4 regions of the Priestia sp. D3YE.R1 genome follow, and region 1 is predicted to be linked to each of the others. Evidence: riboswitches for the same ligand, from Rfam matches in the RefSeq annotation. Region 1 holds a riboswitch; each other region holds the start of a gene.
The links. Region 1 has a riboswitch for lysine ahead of ACOZIR_RS00910 (aspartate kinase). Riboswitches for the same ligand answer to the same signal wherever they lie in the genome.
Positions count from the first base shown of each region.

Region 2: another riboswitch for lysine. It lies ahead of lysA (diaminopimelate decarboxylase); the one in region 1 lies ahead of ACOZIR_RS00910 (aspartate kinase).
Region 3: another riboswitch for lysine. It lies ahead of ACOZIR_RS12015 (amino acid permease); the one in region 1 lies ahead of ACOZIR_RS00910 (aspartate kinase).
Region 4: another riboswitch for lysine. It lies ahead of dapA (4-hydroxy-tetrahydrodipicolinate synthase); the one in region 1 lies ahead of ACOZIR_RS00910 (aspartate kinase).

Region 1 is NZ_JBLTHW010000001.1:177,469-180,892, forward strand. It holds gene uvrC (excinuclease ABC subunit UvrC) at 1-1,403, shown strand, start outside; lysine riboswitch at 1,469-1,646, shown strand; gene ACOZIR_RS00910 (aspartate kinase) at 1,787-3,019, shown strand; gene ACOZIR_RS00915 (YslB family protein) at 3,070-3,424, opposite strand, start outside.
Region 2 is NZ_JBLTHW010000003.1:509,708-513,131, forward strand. It holds gene ACOZIR_RS20925 (dicarboxylate/amino acid:cation symporter) at 1-446, opposite strand, end outside; gene lysA (diaminopimelate decarboxylase) at 499-1,827, opposite strand; lysine riboswitch at 1,966-2,148, opposite strand; gene ACOZIR_RS20935 (CBO0543 family protein) at 2,215-2,727, opposite strand; gene ACOZIR_RS20940 (NAD(P)/FAD-dependent oxidoreductase) at 3,064-3,424, shown strand, end outside.
Region 3 is NZ_JBLTHW010000001.1:2,254,301-2,257,724, reverse strand. It holds gene ACOZIR_RS12025 (ethanolamine ammonia-lyase reactivating factor EutA) at 1-478, opposite strand, end outside; gene thiT (energy-coupled thiamine transporter ThiT) at 636-1,241, opposite strand; TPP riboswitch at 1,274-1,374, opposite strand; lysine riboswitch at 1,549-1,733, shown strand; gene ACOZIR_RS12015 (amino acid permease) at 1,836-3,275, shown strand; gene ACOZIR_RS12010 (hypothetical protein) at 3,312-3,424, opposite strand, start outside.
Region 4 is NZ_JBLTHW010000002.1:1,133,541-1,136,964, forward strand. It holds gene ACOZIR_RS17975 (hypothetical protein) at 26-196, opposite strand; gene ACOZIR_RS17980 (H-type small acid-soluble spore protein) at 313-492, opposite strand; gene ACOZIR_RS17985 (hypothetical protein) at 910-1,197, shown strand; gene ACOZIR_RS17990 (hypothetical protein) at 1,259-1,516, shown strand; lysine riboswitch at 1,775-1,953, shown strand; gene dapA (4-hydroxy-tetrahydrodipicolinate synthase) at 2,081-2,968, shown strand; gene ACOZIR_RS18000 (DMT family transporter) at 3,226-3,424, opposite strand, start outside.

The sequences.
Region 1 (3,424 bases):
AAGGAAAATACTTTGGTCCTTATCCTAACGTTCAAGCTGCAAATGAAACAAAGCGGCTTCTTGATCGCATTTATCCGTTAAGAAAGTGCTCCACTATGCCAGACAGACCTTGTTTGTATTACCATATCGGGCAATGTCTAGCTCCTTGCGTAAAAGAAGTAAAAGAAGAGCAAAACAAACAAATTATTGAAAATATCACGCGGTTTTTGAATGGTGGATATGAGCATGTCAAAACAGAGTTAACTGAAAAAATGCTAAAAGCTTCAGAAGAGCTCGACTTTGAGCGGGCTAAAGAATACCGAGATCAAATTACTCATATCGAAGCGACAATGGAAAAGCAAAAAGTAACGTTTAATGATTTTGTTAATCGAGATGTGTTTGGCTATTCTTATGATAAAGGCTGGATGTGTGTTCAAGTTTTCTTTATTCGCCAAGGGAAATTAATTGAACGAGAAGTTTCTATGTTTCCTTTTTATAAAGAGCCAGAAGAAGATTTCTTAACTTTTATCGGTCAGTTTTATGCCAAAAATATTAAGCCAAAAGAAGTGATGGTTCCAGCAACGATTGATGCAGAGTTAGCTGAGAAATTAGTAGAAGTAGAGGTTCAGCATCCAAAGCGAGGCAAAAAGAAAGAATTAGTGGAACTTGCGTGTAAAAATGCAAAAATTGCGCTCGGTGAAAAATTCTATTTAATTGAACGAGATGAAGAGCGCACGGTTGGCGCAGTTGAACGGTTAGGAGAAGAGCTTGGAATTGCCGCTCCTTATCGGATTGAAGCATTTGATAACTCAAATATTCAAGGAACAGACCCCGTTTCTGCGATGATTGTTTTTGTTGATGGGAAACCGGAAAAGAAAGAATATCGCAAATATAAAATTAAGACCGTAAAGGGACCAGATGATTACAGTTCCATGAGAGAAGTCGTTCGCAGACGGTATTCCAGAGCGTTAAAAGAAGGTCTTCCGCTTCCGGATTTAATTGTTGTAGATGGAGGCAAAGGGCATTTAGCTGCAGTACAGGACGTTCTCGAAAATGAATTGGGACTTTTAGTGCCTACAGCAGGTCTTGTCAAAGATGATAAGCACAGAACCTCCAACCTGATGATTGGTGAGCCTCCTCAAATCATACCGCTTGAACGCAATAGTCAAGAATTTTATTTGCTTCAGCGAATTCAAGATGAAGTTCACCGCTTTGCGATTACCTTCCACCGTCAAGTGCGGTCTAAGTCCGCTTTTCAGTCAGTTCTGGACGACATTCCGGGAGTGGGAGAAAAGCGTAAAAAAGCTTTGTTAAAGCATTTTGGTTCGGTGAAAAAATTGAAAGAAGCAACGGTTGAAGATATTCGAAATTCAGGTGTTCCTCAAAACATTGCTGAAAAAATTTATGAAACATTGCAAAAATAGTCTTGAAATAATAGAAAATATTTGATAAGCTATTAACTAATTTCATACGACACTTCATCAAATGAAGTGAAGATAGAGGTGCAAATTTAATCAGTACGTATCAGGAAGGGTATGAGCCCTTATGAATGATGCGGAAAGGGAAATTTGCCGAAGTGAACATTACCTCATAGTAATGATTGCTGGTTCTGCGTTGAATAAACGTAGGATTGTCAAGATGTAGATTCTTGGAGAGCTATCTCACGGCAGTGGACGGTTATGTTTATAATTTTCGTTCGTTAAGCAATGAGAGCTCATCTCATTGCTTTTTTTATTGTCTGAGTAAAAAAATTTAGCTTCTCATCATCCTGCATATGCAAATTTATTGAAAAGGAATGAACAAAATTATGGCATTAATCGTTCAAAAATTTGGTGGAACATCTGTTGGTTCTGTTGAACGTATTCAACATGTAGCAAACCGTGTTATTCAAGAAGCAGAGCGCGGTAACCAAGTAGTTGTTGTTGTATCGGCAATGGGCAAAACCACAGATGCACTGGTGAAATTAGCAAGTGATATTACGGACAGTCCAAGTAAACGCGAAATGGATATGCTTCTTACAACTGGAGAACAAGTAACGATTTCCCTGTTAACCATGGCTCTTCAATGCAAAGGTCATGAAGCAACTTCGCTAACAGGTTGGCAAGCTGGTATCCAGACGGAAGCAGTTCACAGCAATGCACGAATCCAGCGCATTGACACGACTCGTATTCAAAGCCAATTAGATAGAGGGCGAATCGTAGTAGTAGCTGGATTCCAAGGCTGTTCAGAAAATGGGAGCATTACGACATTAGGTCGAGGCGGCTCTGACACGACGGCAGTAGCTCTTGCTGCAGCATTAAAAGCTGCAAAATGTGATATTTATACAGACGTAACAGGAGTGTTTACGACAGATCCGCGCTACGTAGAAGATGCTCGTAAACTTTACTCTATTTCATATGATGAAATGTTAGAATTAGCCAATTTAGGAGCAGGGGTGCTGCATCCGCGCGCTGTTGAGTTTGCAAAAAATTATCAGGTACCGCTAGAAGTGCGTTCAAGCTTAGAAAACGAGAATGGAACGATTGTTGAGGAGGAAGTTTCAATGGAACAAAACTTAGTCGTAAGAGGAATTGCGTTTGAAGATAATATTTCACGGGTGACAATTGAAGGGTTGAACAACGAGTTACAAACTCTTTCTACTATTTTTACAGCATTAGCAAAAGAACAGTTAAATGTGGATATTATTATTCAAAACGTAACGGCTAATAATCGTTTATCCATCTCGTTTTCTATTAAAACCGTAGATGTAGAAGCTGCTCTTGCTGTCTTAAAGGAGTATAAATCTACTTTAGGATATACGCGTATTGAACATGAAAGCGGGCTGGCTAAAGTATCGATTGTTGGATCTGGCATGATTTCTAATCCAGGTGTTGCAGCCGAAATGTTTGAAGTGCTGGCAGGAGAGAAAATTGAAGTGAAGATGGTCAGCACGTCTGAAATTAAAGTATCTACAGTTGTACCGCATGCTGATATGGTAAAAGCTGTTGAGACGCTTCACGTAGCATTTGAACTAGAAGAGCAGCAGGCAGTGCAAGTATAAAGAAAAGAAAAAGACGTGGTATCTCCACGTCTTTTATATATACGTATTTTTTACTTTTTATAACGCTCCGCACGTGTTTCGGTAGGTAAGATATCTTTTCGGTCCCACTGCACGGAAATCAGCACTTTTCCGTTCTTTTCTTTAGGTGTTAAGTAGGCTTCTGTTAGGCAGTTGTTTTGACGCTGAATCTGTTCAGCCACAAATCCTGACTCAAGATGAAACGAACAAGTTTCCTGCTGAAATCTTTTGCTGACCACATCACCTGATAATTCAAGCTCTAGTGAATATTTATCTTTTTTGGCAAGCGTCAGTGTTCCCCAGGAAGCGGCTTTAAAAAAAGCGACGATTTCATCCATTGTATTTAATGGATATTTACGCGCAAGGTGTTTTCCTGCCCAGTATGAG
Region 2 (3,424 bases), on a different contig from region 1:
TGCTCTTTCGAAAATAACTGAACAAAATCAGGTACAGTAAATGTACTAACAAGCTGAGTTAAAAGGGCCATTTTTTCAGCTGTATTTTCACTGTCACCCATTAATTCTTTAATGGCAGAAGTATCTACGTTGTGCAGGGGATTGTAAAGTGAGGCGCCTAAAAAGCCTAGAACGGCTGAAACAGCAGCAGTGGCGACAAACACAACGGCAATACCCAGCATAATTTTACCAAGACGTTTCATTTCGTTCATGTTTGCGATCGCCGAAGCAACACTAAAAAAGACAAGGGGAACGATAATCATGAACATTAAATTAAGAAACAAATCACCAAAGGGCTTTACGACTGCCACATCGGGCCCGATAGCATATCCTGCTATCCCGCCAATTAAAATAGCGAGAAGCAGAATAAGCGATGATCTGTACGTTTTAAATACACTTAAAACCATAGTTAGATTTCCTCCAAACAACAATAGCTTCTTTACTACGCAAGAACAGCTATCATTTGCTCATTGCATAGGTAGTAACGACTGGCTTTACATCTTTACGCACCAAATCTTCGTATGTTTCTCGCTCTACAGCAAGACGAGCTTCTCCATTTTTCACAAATACAACAGCAGGGCGCGGAATACGGTTGTAATTGCTAGCCATTGAATAGTTGTAGGCACCTGTAGAGGATACTGCTAGTAAATCTCCTTGATTAACGCGCGGTAAATCGATATCCCAAATAAGCATATCTCCTGATTCACAGCATTTCCCCGCAATTGATACCGTTTCATCTTTTTTATCCGTCACTCTATTAGCCAAGACAGCTTCATGTTTTGCATCATAAAGGGCAGGACGGATATTGTCAGTCATACCGCCGTCAATTCCTACGTATTTGCGTACACCTGGAATCTCCTTAGTTGAGCCAATTGTGTAAAGCGTTGTACCTGCTTCTCCTACAATGCTTCTTCCAGGCTCAATCCAAACTTCTGGAAGGGTATAATTTTGTTCAGTTAACGTGCGGCTTAGCTTTTCTGTCAGTGCATCTACATAATACTCAACTGGAAGAGGAGAGTCGCTTTCGGTATAACGAATACCAAAACCACCACCTACGTTTAAAACTTTTACTTCAAACTCCATTTTATCACGAATACTGAATAAGAAATCAGTTAAAATATCAATGGCGCGAGAAAAACCATCTACTTCAAAAATTTGCGAACCAATATGACAATGAATGCCTAAAAGATCGTAGTAAGGCTTTTCTAAGGCAGAACTTACCGCTTTCATAGCTTGGTCATTGGAAAGACCAAATCCAAACTTGGAGTCTTCCTGTCCGGTCATAATATACTCATGTGTGTGGGCTTCAATCCCTGGAGTAACACGCAGAAGAATAGATGCTTTCTGTTTGCGCTCAGCTGCTAACGCATGCAAAACTTCAAGTTCGGTGAAGTTATCCACAACAAAACAGCCAATATTCGCATCAAGAGCCATTTCCATTTCTTCAATCGTTTTGTTATTTCCGTGAAAATGAATGCGTTCAGCTGGATATCCAGCTTCAAGAGCTGTAAATAATTCTCCTCCTGAGACCACATCTAGTGACATATCAAGCTTCGTTAAAAGGCTAGCCATTTCCATGCAAAGAAACGCTTTCCCTGCATAGGCGATTTGATATGAAAATCCGCTTCTTTGAAAGGCTGAATGGAAGGCCTTGCATTTTGTCTCAATTAATTCTTGATCGTAGATGTATAGGGGAGTGCCGTATTGTTTTTTCAGTTCAACCGTATCGCACTTCCCAATTTCTAAATGATTGCTGCTGTTAATTTTACTCGTTCCATGTAAGTACATAATCCGTATCCCTCCATTTAAATCATTCAACTATAACTTTGATGGTCAGTAGAAAAACACAAAAAAGACCCGTGAAGTGATGTTCACGCGTCTTGGTTTCATAATAATAAAGTATTATTACATTCTAGGCATCAACATCTCTTCAATAGCTCTCCACAAACCAAATGGTTTGTGACAGCTCAGCATTTATTCAATACTGAACCAGTATATGAACACAATGGATGTTTATATACTTCGGCACGAAATCCCTTTTACTTATCTTCACAGACTCCATTAGTCTCCAATAAGTGACTCTTGATTTCATGCACCTCTATTCTCAGAGAGGAAAATTATATTTAAATGTAACTCCTATTATATTTCCTTTTCCTCTGTCTAGTCAATGAAAAGTTAAGGCATAGGAATATCAAAGAAGATAAATAAAAAAGCTATGAAGCTTCCAGAGAGTATCCAAGCAGCCAGCGCTGTCTTCTGATGAATCACTAAAAGTGAGAACGTGACAATATTGAAGAGAAAAGAACACAGCAGCGACCATCCATAATGATGAGTGATACTGTGATTAACATAAGCAATGAACTCAATCACAGTAAATAAAAGCGCCCACAAAAGAATCCACCACAGCCGGCCGCTTACATGCAGCGGCAGCCTTCCTAAAAATACCGGTATGACAAACGGATAAATAATTAAGGTTATTCCAAGGGAGACCATTAGGTGATCGGGTAGAAAAAGGTGGTCAATACCAACAGGATGAAATACCCATACCCGGTGATGAAACAGCAGCACTTCATAAAGCAAATTCCCCGTGACCCAAAACAGCAAAGTAGGATAGTATTCTTGATATCTTCGCCACTTGCCAAATAGTAAACCAAGAATGATAAAAAATAATACAAATGAAGATTGCATACGCTCTCCTTAAAATAATGGTTATTTCTTTTTATTTACATATTATAGCGGTTTTATTCTTTTATCTTTTTATTCAGAACCTATAATAGAAAAGCGGTAAGCAACAGCGTTAAAGATGTACGATCACTATTTATGATTTTCTCCACCCTGCTATACTCTCGGTAAAAGAACTTCTAACGCTTTTGTTTACGATGAAGGGAGCTATATGTCAAAATCAGCACGCGCCAAAAACAAGTTAAAAATAGCTTCGCCTAGTATGTGGCTTCTTTTTTTGCTATGCTAAAATTACATACATATAGCATGAGAATACTAGAAGAAAGAAAAGGGTGTTTTGGTATGAAAACATACATCGTAGTTGGAGCAGGGATACTTGGAGCTTCTACAGCATATCATTTAGCAAAAGCAGGAGCAGATGTGACATTAATAGATCGCAAGGATGCTGGTCAAGCTACTGATGCAGCAGCAGGAATTGTTTGTCCATGGCTTTCACAGCGTCGAAATAAAGCATGGTACCGCTTAGCAAAAGGCGGCGCCAAGTACTATCAAACATTAATTCAGCAATTAGAAGAAGATGGAGAAACGGATACGGGATATAAGCGAGTAGGAGCAATTAGCTTACATACTGATGACCAAAAGCTTAAAAAAATGGAAGAACGAGCATATAAGCGTCGGGAAGAAGCTCCTGAAATAGGCGAGA
Region 3 (3,424 bases), 2.1 Mb from region 1:
TGTTAGCGGTGCCTCCCCCTACATCGATATTAGCAATTACTCGATTTGTTTCAACAGAACGTTCGATTGCTCCCGATCCTTTTGCCGCTAACATTCCTTCTAAGTCAGCACCAGCTGTTGCAACAACAAAATCCCCGGCGTGTTCAGCTAGATAGTGAACGATACTCTCTGCATTTTGCTTCCGAGCAGTTTCTCCTGTAATAATCACAGCGCCTGCCTCCACTTGATCTAAGGAGACCCCTGCTTTTTTGTACTCTTTTTCTAGTAATAGTGTTAACCTTCGAACATCGATTTCAACTTCGTTTACCATAGGTGTTGTATAGATGGAACTTGCATACGTTACGCGACGATCAATAATTTGACAGCCTGGCAGCGTAAACTGGTTTTGTTGATTTGCTATTAACAGCTTGCTTACAATCAGTTTTGTTGTGCTTGTTCCAATATCTAACCCTATGCTCGTGATCCATTTCTGTATCATGCTATCAATCCCTTATCTCGTTTGAATATGGTGATTATCATAAAACAGTTTTTTGAATATTTCATTAACTATGTTATCAAACCTGACACACTTTCGTGTAAACAAAGGTGACAAATGACAAAAAAAGACTAAATCTTGGTAGATTTAGTCTTTTTTATTATGAGTGTGATTTAGTTACAATCATTCTTGATGCCGATGGAATTAATAGTGAAAGAATGATTAAGCAGGCTATTAATGACCCTACCATTGAAATACCGTTCATTGAAAAAGAATACCACAAAGCGGACATTCCCTTTGGCGCATATGATCCCCAAAAAATAATACCAGCAATAAAGTGCCAGAAATAGCGCGCGAAGCTGCCGATAATAAGGGATAGAACAATTAAAACAAAAGCTTTTGATCTGTTATTGTTAGCTAAATTTGTTTTGATAGATTGTGAAAAAACACCTCCAAAACCTATAAAAGCAAAAGCCACAATATATTCAATAAATGTTTGCAGCGCTGTTAAAATATAAGCCGTTCCTGTTGCTAACTGCAAAAGCCCCCATAATAGACCAGATAGAGCTCCGCCTTTTACTCCCCAGCGAAAGCACATAATAAAAATGGGCACCATGGAGAACGAAATACTCACAGCCGTTGCAATCTTAATGGAAGGCAAAAGATCAAGTAAAAGTGCCAATGCTGCAAAAATAGCTATTTCAATTTTAGCCTGTAAAGGTAATGCTTTATTCACGTTTCTCACTCCTGTTTTTGAATCATTCATATCAAACGGTTTACACAGGAGTAAGCAAATATATGCTACTATTCCCACATTCCTACGCTAGCGTTAACTAACAGGTTCGAAGGGTCTGAACAATTTGTTCACTCTCAGCACTGCGGCTCCCCCTGTGGTACGTTCGGATATTTATGTATTATGAAGACAATATTTATTATACCATATGTCACAAAATAGATTCGAGAGATTTCAAAGATGTTTCTATTTTCTGAATCTATTTTTTATAATGACAATCGTTTTAGTATTTGATATACTTCTTTTATGTCAATTGAATATAAAAAACCCTCATCCTAATCGATGAGGTAGAGGTCGCAGTTTTTAATAGTAAAGTAACGGAAATGCAGAGAACATTTATGATGTTGCTTGAAAGGAAAAATTGCCGAAGTTTAGATCATTTCTCGGTTGATTTAAGCTGGGGCTGTCTCCGAACAGGAACAGAACTGTCACATCATGCGAATGATGTGAAGAGCTATCTTCACGGAAGGTTGACGCGGTTTTCAGATTTAAAAGCGCGCACATATACTGCGGGCTTTTTTTATGTTATCCCGTCTCTTTCCGTACATTCGAAAGGAGTATTTATCTATGCAAGAGCAGCAAGAATTAAAACGTGGGTTGAAATCTCGCCACTTAACGATGATTTCATTAGGAGGAGCCATCGGAACCGGCTTATTCCTAGCAAGTGGTGGAGCAATTCACACAGCAGGACCCGGGGGAGCGCTTTTAGCTTACGCGATCATTGGCGTCATGGTTTACTTTTTGATGACCAGCCTGGCGGAGCTCGCAGCTTATATGCCTGAAGCTGGTTCGTTTAGTACGTATGCGTCTCGGTTTGTAGATCCATCCTTTGGTTTCGCTCTCGGCTGGAACTACTGGTATAACTGGGCTATTACGATTGCAGCTGAATTATCCGCTGGAGCCCTTATTATGAAATTTTGGTTCCCGAACTCTTCTTCTATTTTATGGAGTGCCCTCTTTTTATTAATTATGTTTGGGCTTAACTACCTTTCTGTAAAAGGATTTGGTGAATCAGAATTTTGGTTTTCGTTAATTAAAGTAATAACGGTTATCATCTTTTTAGTTATTGGTATTATGATGATTTTTGGTATCTTTAACAATGAAGCACCAGGTTTTAAAAATTTCACGCTTGGTGATGGACCTATTCATGGTGGATTCTTTACTGTCCTAGGTATTTTTATGGCTGCAGGTTTTTCATTCCAAGGAACAGAGTTGCTTGGAGTCGCAGCTGGAGAAAGTGAAGATCCAGAAAAAACGGTTCCTCGCGCAGTTAAACAAGTCTTCTGGCGCATCTTGTTATTTTATATTTTAGCTATTTTTGTTATCGGGATGCTTATTCCATACACAGCGGATTCCTTAGCAAGTGATGATGTGCGAGTAAGTCCCTTTACTTTAATATTCGAACGAGCAGGTCTAGCGTTTGCTGCATCAGCTATCAATGCCGTTATTTTAACAGCTGTTTTATCTGCTGGTAACTCAGGTATGTATGCTTCTACACGTATGCTGTGGAACTTAGCGAAAGATGGAAAAGCACCGAGGTTCTTAGCAAAAGTGAATAAACGAGGCGTTCCGGTTAATGCCTTAATCGCAACGGCGCTTGTCGGTACACTTGCATTTGGTGCTTCATTCTTTGGAGATGGTGCGGTATACACATGGTTACTTAACGCTTCTGGTATGTCTGGTTTTATTGCTTGGTTAGGAATCGCGATTAGCCACTATCGTTTTAGAAGAGCATTTGTTGCTCAAGGTCATGATTTGAGTGAACTTCCATATCATGCAAAACTTTTCCCATTTGGCCCTATCTTTGCCTTTATTTTATGTGCCGTTGTTATTTTAGGCCAAAACTATTCGGCGTTTATGGGTGACTCGATTGACTGGTACGGTGTACTTGTTTCTTATATCGGACTGCCTTTATTCTTAATTGTTTGGTTAGGATACAAATGGACGAAAAAGTCAAAACTTATCCCGTTAAAAGAGTGTCAAGTAACAGTGAAAAAATACGAATAAAAAAAGCTCTCTATTCTTTTGAATAGAGAGCTTTTTTTATATGAGCTGATCAGCAAAATGAAGAGATATATAGGCGGGTTGATTTTTCATAACAAGCATATAACCTTTGAGGGGGCGATTATAGTAATCCGCAGCTTCTATATAATAAA
Region 4 (3,424 bases), on a different contig from region 1:
AAAGGTTGGTTATTTCCTTGTCTTTTTATTCATTTTTTTTAGAATCTTCTTGGTAATGCTCATTTAAATATGGGTTCTCTGTCGTAGCAAAATTAACAGATTGAAGGCTAGTTTCAGGATCCATTCCGTAATAGCCTTTTAGTTGCGCATTTTCTAGCTCGCCACTTCTGAGTTGTGGTTCTTTTTTCTCTTTCATGCTGCACCTCTTTTTTCTTATAAATAAAGCTTACAGAAATATGGTATCAGTTATTGGGTTCTATTTGGAGATGGAAGAAAAGAATGTAAAAAACTACATTCTTTCTTTCCGACTTTTTATTTTTCTTCTAAATCAAGGACTGGAACCATACGGTCTTCATCATGTGTTCCTCTCGCATGAACGGTAGCCATACTTGATGTTTCATCTACACTTTTAATCCAAATAGGAACTCCGTGGTAATGAACATCAATTTCCTTGGGGGAAGAAAGAATTTGTTTAGCTCGATTTATTTCCATGTTATCACCTCATTTTTTAGTATGTCCCTGTGATACATCAATTAAAAGATAAAGCTATATTTCCTCAACAATAACTTGACTACATTCTATAACTCACTTCGTCAAAAATTAATCTATCCTTTAACCTTGCAAAAATCGAACATCAATGGGTTTGCTTAACCTCATTTTATTCTTTAATTCGAATACGTATAAATACGAAAAATGAGCACATACTGTACCTAATCAGATTTCTCCTTTTGCTGACGAATCGTTTCTCCTTTAATATGTTAAGTTTACAAAAAACACCTGTCTTTACAGGTGTTTTTTTTTTTTTTTTTTTTTTTTAGAAAATACATTAATTTGTATACAAACTAAGTTTTATTTTACTTCTAGCAGGGGAATAAAATAGTGAATTAAATCGGAGAGGATGAGGGATTTATGATAGAGATGGAGGTAAAGAACCTTCAAAGGTCAGAACCTAAATTTAGAAAGGCTGAATCAGAATACTTAAATAAGGCAATCGAAGAATATTTCGTTCGTCGTACATACCATAATGCACCAGTAGTTGATGCACTTCGATATGTACTAACGATTGATAATAAAAGGGAACGTTTAGAAAGTGCTGTTGAACTTTTTGGAGATAATATCAAAGAAGTAAATAACCAAGATATTATAAACTATTTAAATCAATGTAGATGTTATAAGGAAATAAGAGATATAGTCTAAATTTGATGCTATTTTATGAAAAAATGTATTGTTCATAAATAACCAAAAGGGGATTGGAGATATGAACTATAAACAAAAGGATTATTATATTAGCGCAAAAGAAAATGAATATTATAAAGTACTAAATGTAGTCGATTATATGTTAGAGGAAGCAAAAAGCAACAATAAATATCCTATATGGGGTGAAAAGCTAAGAACTGAGTTAAAAGAAAGTGCTGGCAACAATCTTACTCCATGGCATTTTAATACAATAATATCCGTACTTTTAGATTACGTACCTGATGAAGTAAAGAATAAACCTAATGCTAAGTCACTCTAAGCGGGTGGCTTTTTATGGTGTGCATAATATGTAAGTTAAAACATGTGGTGAATAGCAAAAAGAAAGGTGGAATAGTAATATGAGTGATACTGAGATTGTGGGTTTGAGTCAATAATCCGGAGGCATTCTCTAAAAAATAAGTGTAAGGACTTAATTACATGGTGTCCATAAAATTATACTTAAATGATTCTTGCGTGAAAGGAAATTTACTGTTATATTAAATGCAATTAAATATTTTCTTATTTCAATATTTTTTGAAGTGAGGATAGAGGCGCAAAGATCATAAGTATACAATTTGAGGAGAATGAGATCCAATGACAATTGTGGAAAGGGGTATTTGCCGAAGCCGAAAGAATCTCATGTTCTTGAAGCTGGTTCTGCTGTTGAATAAATACAGAACTGTCATATGGGAAACTGTATGGAGGGCTATCTTACGCACGGAAACTATTTTTGATAAATATTGTTTCTACTGCAGCAACGAATCCCTCGTTGCTGCTTTTTTGCGTTTCTTATGAATGGCCCTAACCCCTCTAATTTTAAAAATTTTATAAAGGGTGTGTAGTTATGAATTTTGGCCAAGTATTAACAGCAATGGTTACCCCGTTTGATCAGAATGGCGAAATTGATTTTAACGCGACGAAAACGTTAGTTGAGCATTTAATTACAAATGGCACAGATGGCTTAGTTGTAGCTGGTACAACTGGAGAGTCTCCAACATTAACCACAGAAGAAAAAATTGAATTATTCAAATGTGTTGTAGAAGCTGCTGCGGGAAGAGTCCACGTCATCGCCGGAACTGGCTCAAACAACACGCAAGCTTCGATTAGCTTAACGAAACTTGCAGAGGAAACAGGAGTCGATGGTATTATGCTCGTTGCTCCCTACTATAATAAGCCGTCTCAGGAAGGCTTGTACCAGCACTTTAAAACGATTGCCCAGTCAACCTCTTTACCAGTTATGCTTTACAATATCCCAGGGCGAAGCGTAGTTAACATTTCTGTTGAAACAATTGTTCGTCTATCAGAGATTCCTAATGTTGTATCAATTAAGGAAGCAAGTGGCAACTTGGATGCCATGGCAGAGATTATTAGCAAAACACCTAGCGACTTTACACTATACAGCGGCGATGATGGGTTAACAATACCAGTATTAGCAATTGGCGGGGCAGGAGTTATTTCAGTTGCTTCCCACATCATTGGCAATGATATGCAACAAATGATTAATGCCTTCAAAAATGGCGATGTCCAAAAAGCTGCTGCTACACATCGCAATCTGCTTCCCATTATGAGAGCATTATTTATTGCGCCAAGTCCTTCACCAGTAAAAGCTGCATTAAATCTAAATGGAATACAAGTTGGCGGTGTTCGTTTGCCAATGGTTCCTTTAAGCAATAAAGAGCAAAGTGCGCTAGAAGAAGTTCTGCAAGCTAGCGGCATTAACGTTACCTGTTGAAATAAATAAAAATAGATTAGAAGAGAGAGCATAGCTAAAACGACCGATTCAATCGAGGCATTAAGGCAAGATTTTGCCAAAAGCTCAAGATGGATGAATCATCATTTAGCTAACTCCTAAAAATAGAAAAACTCCCTTAACGCATTGGGGGAGTTTTTCTGTTTTTTCTATGTATACTATATACATCTTCAGTTGCCATACAGAAGGAGACCTATTTCACTATGTGTTCGTTCTTCTGTCGGTATTAGTGCAAAAACTTATATCTTAGTCAACACGATTCCGCATAGAGTAAGAATAATTCCTATTAATTGATATTTTTTAAGTCTTTCTTTAAAGATAATTAAGCTCCCAATTAAAACAACAATACAATTTAAACTAATGATTGGATAAACCACACTGGATGGACCTTCCTTTAGGGCGAATAAATAACAGCTGTAACCAATCGTACTTAATATA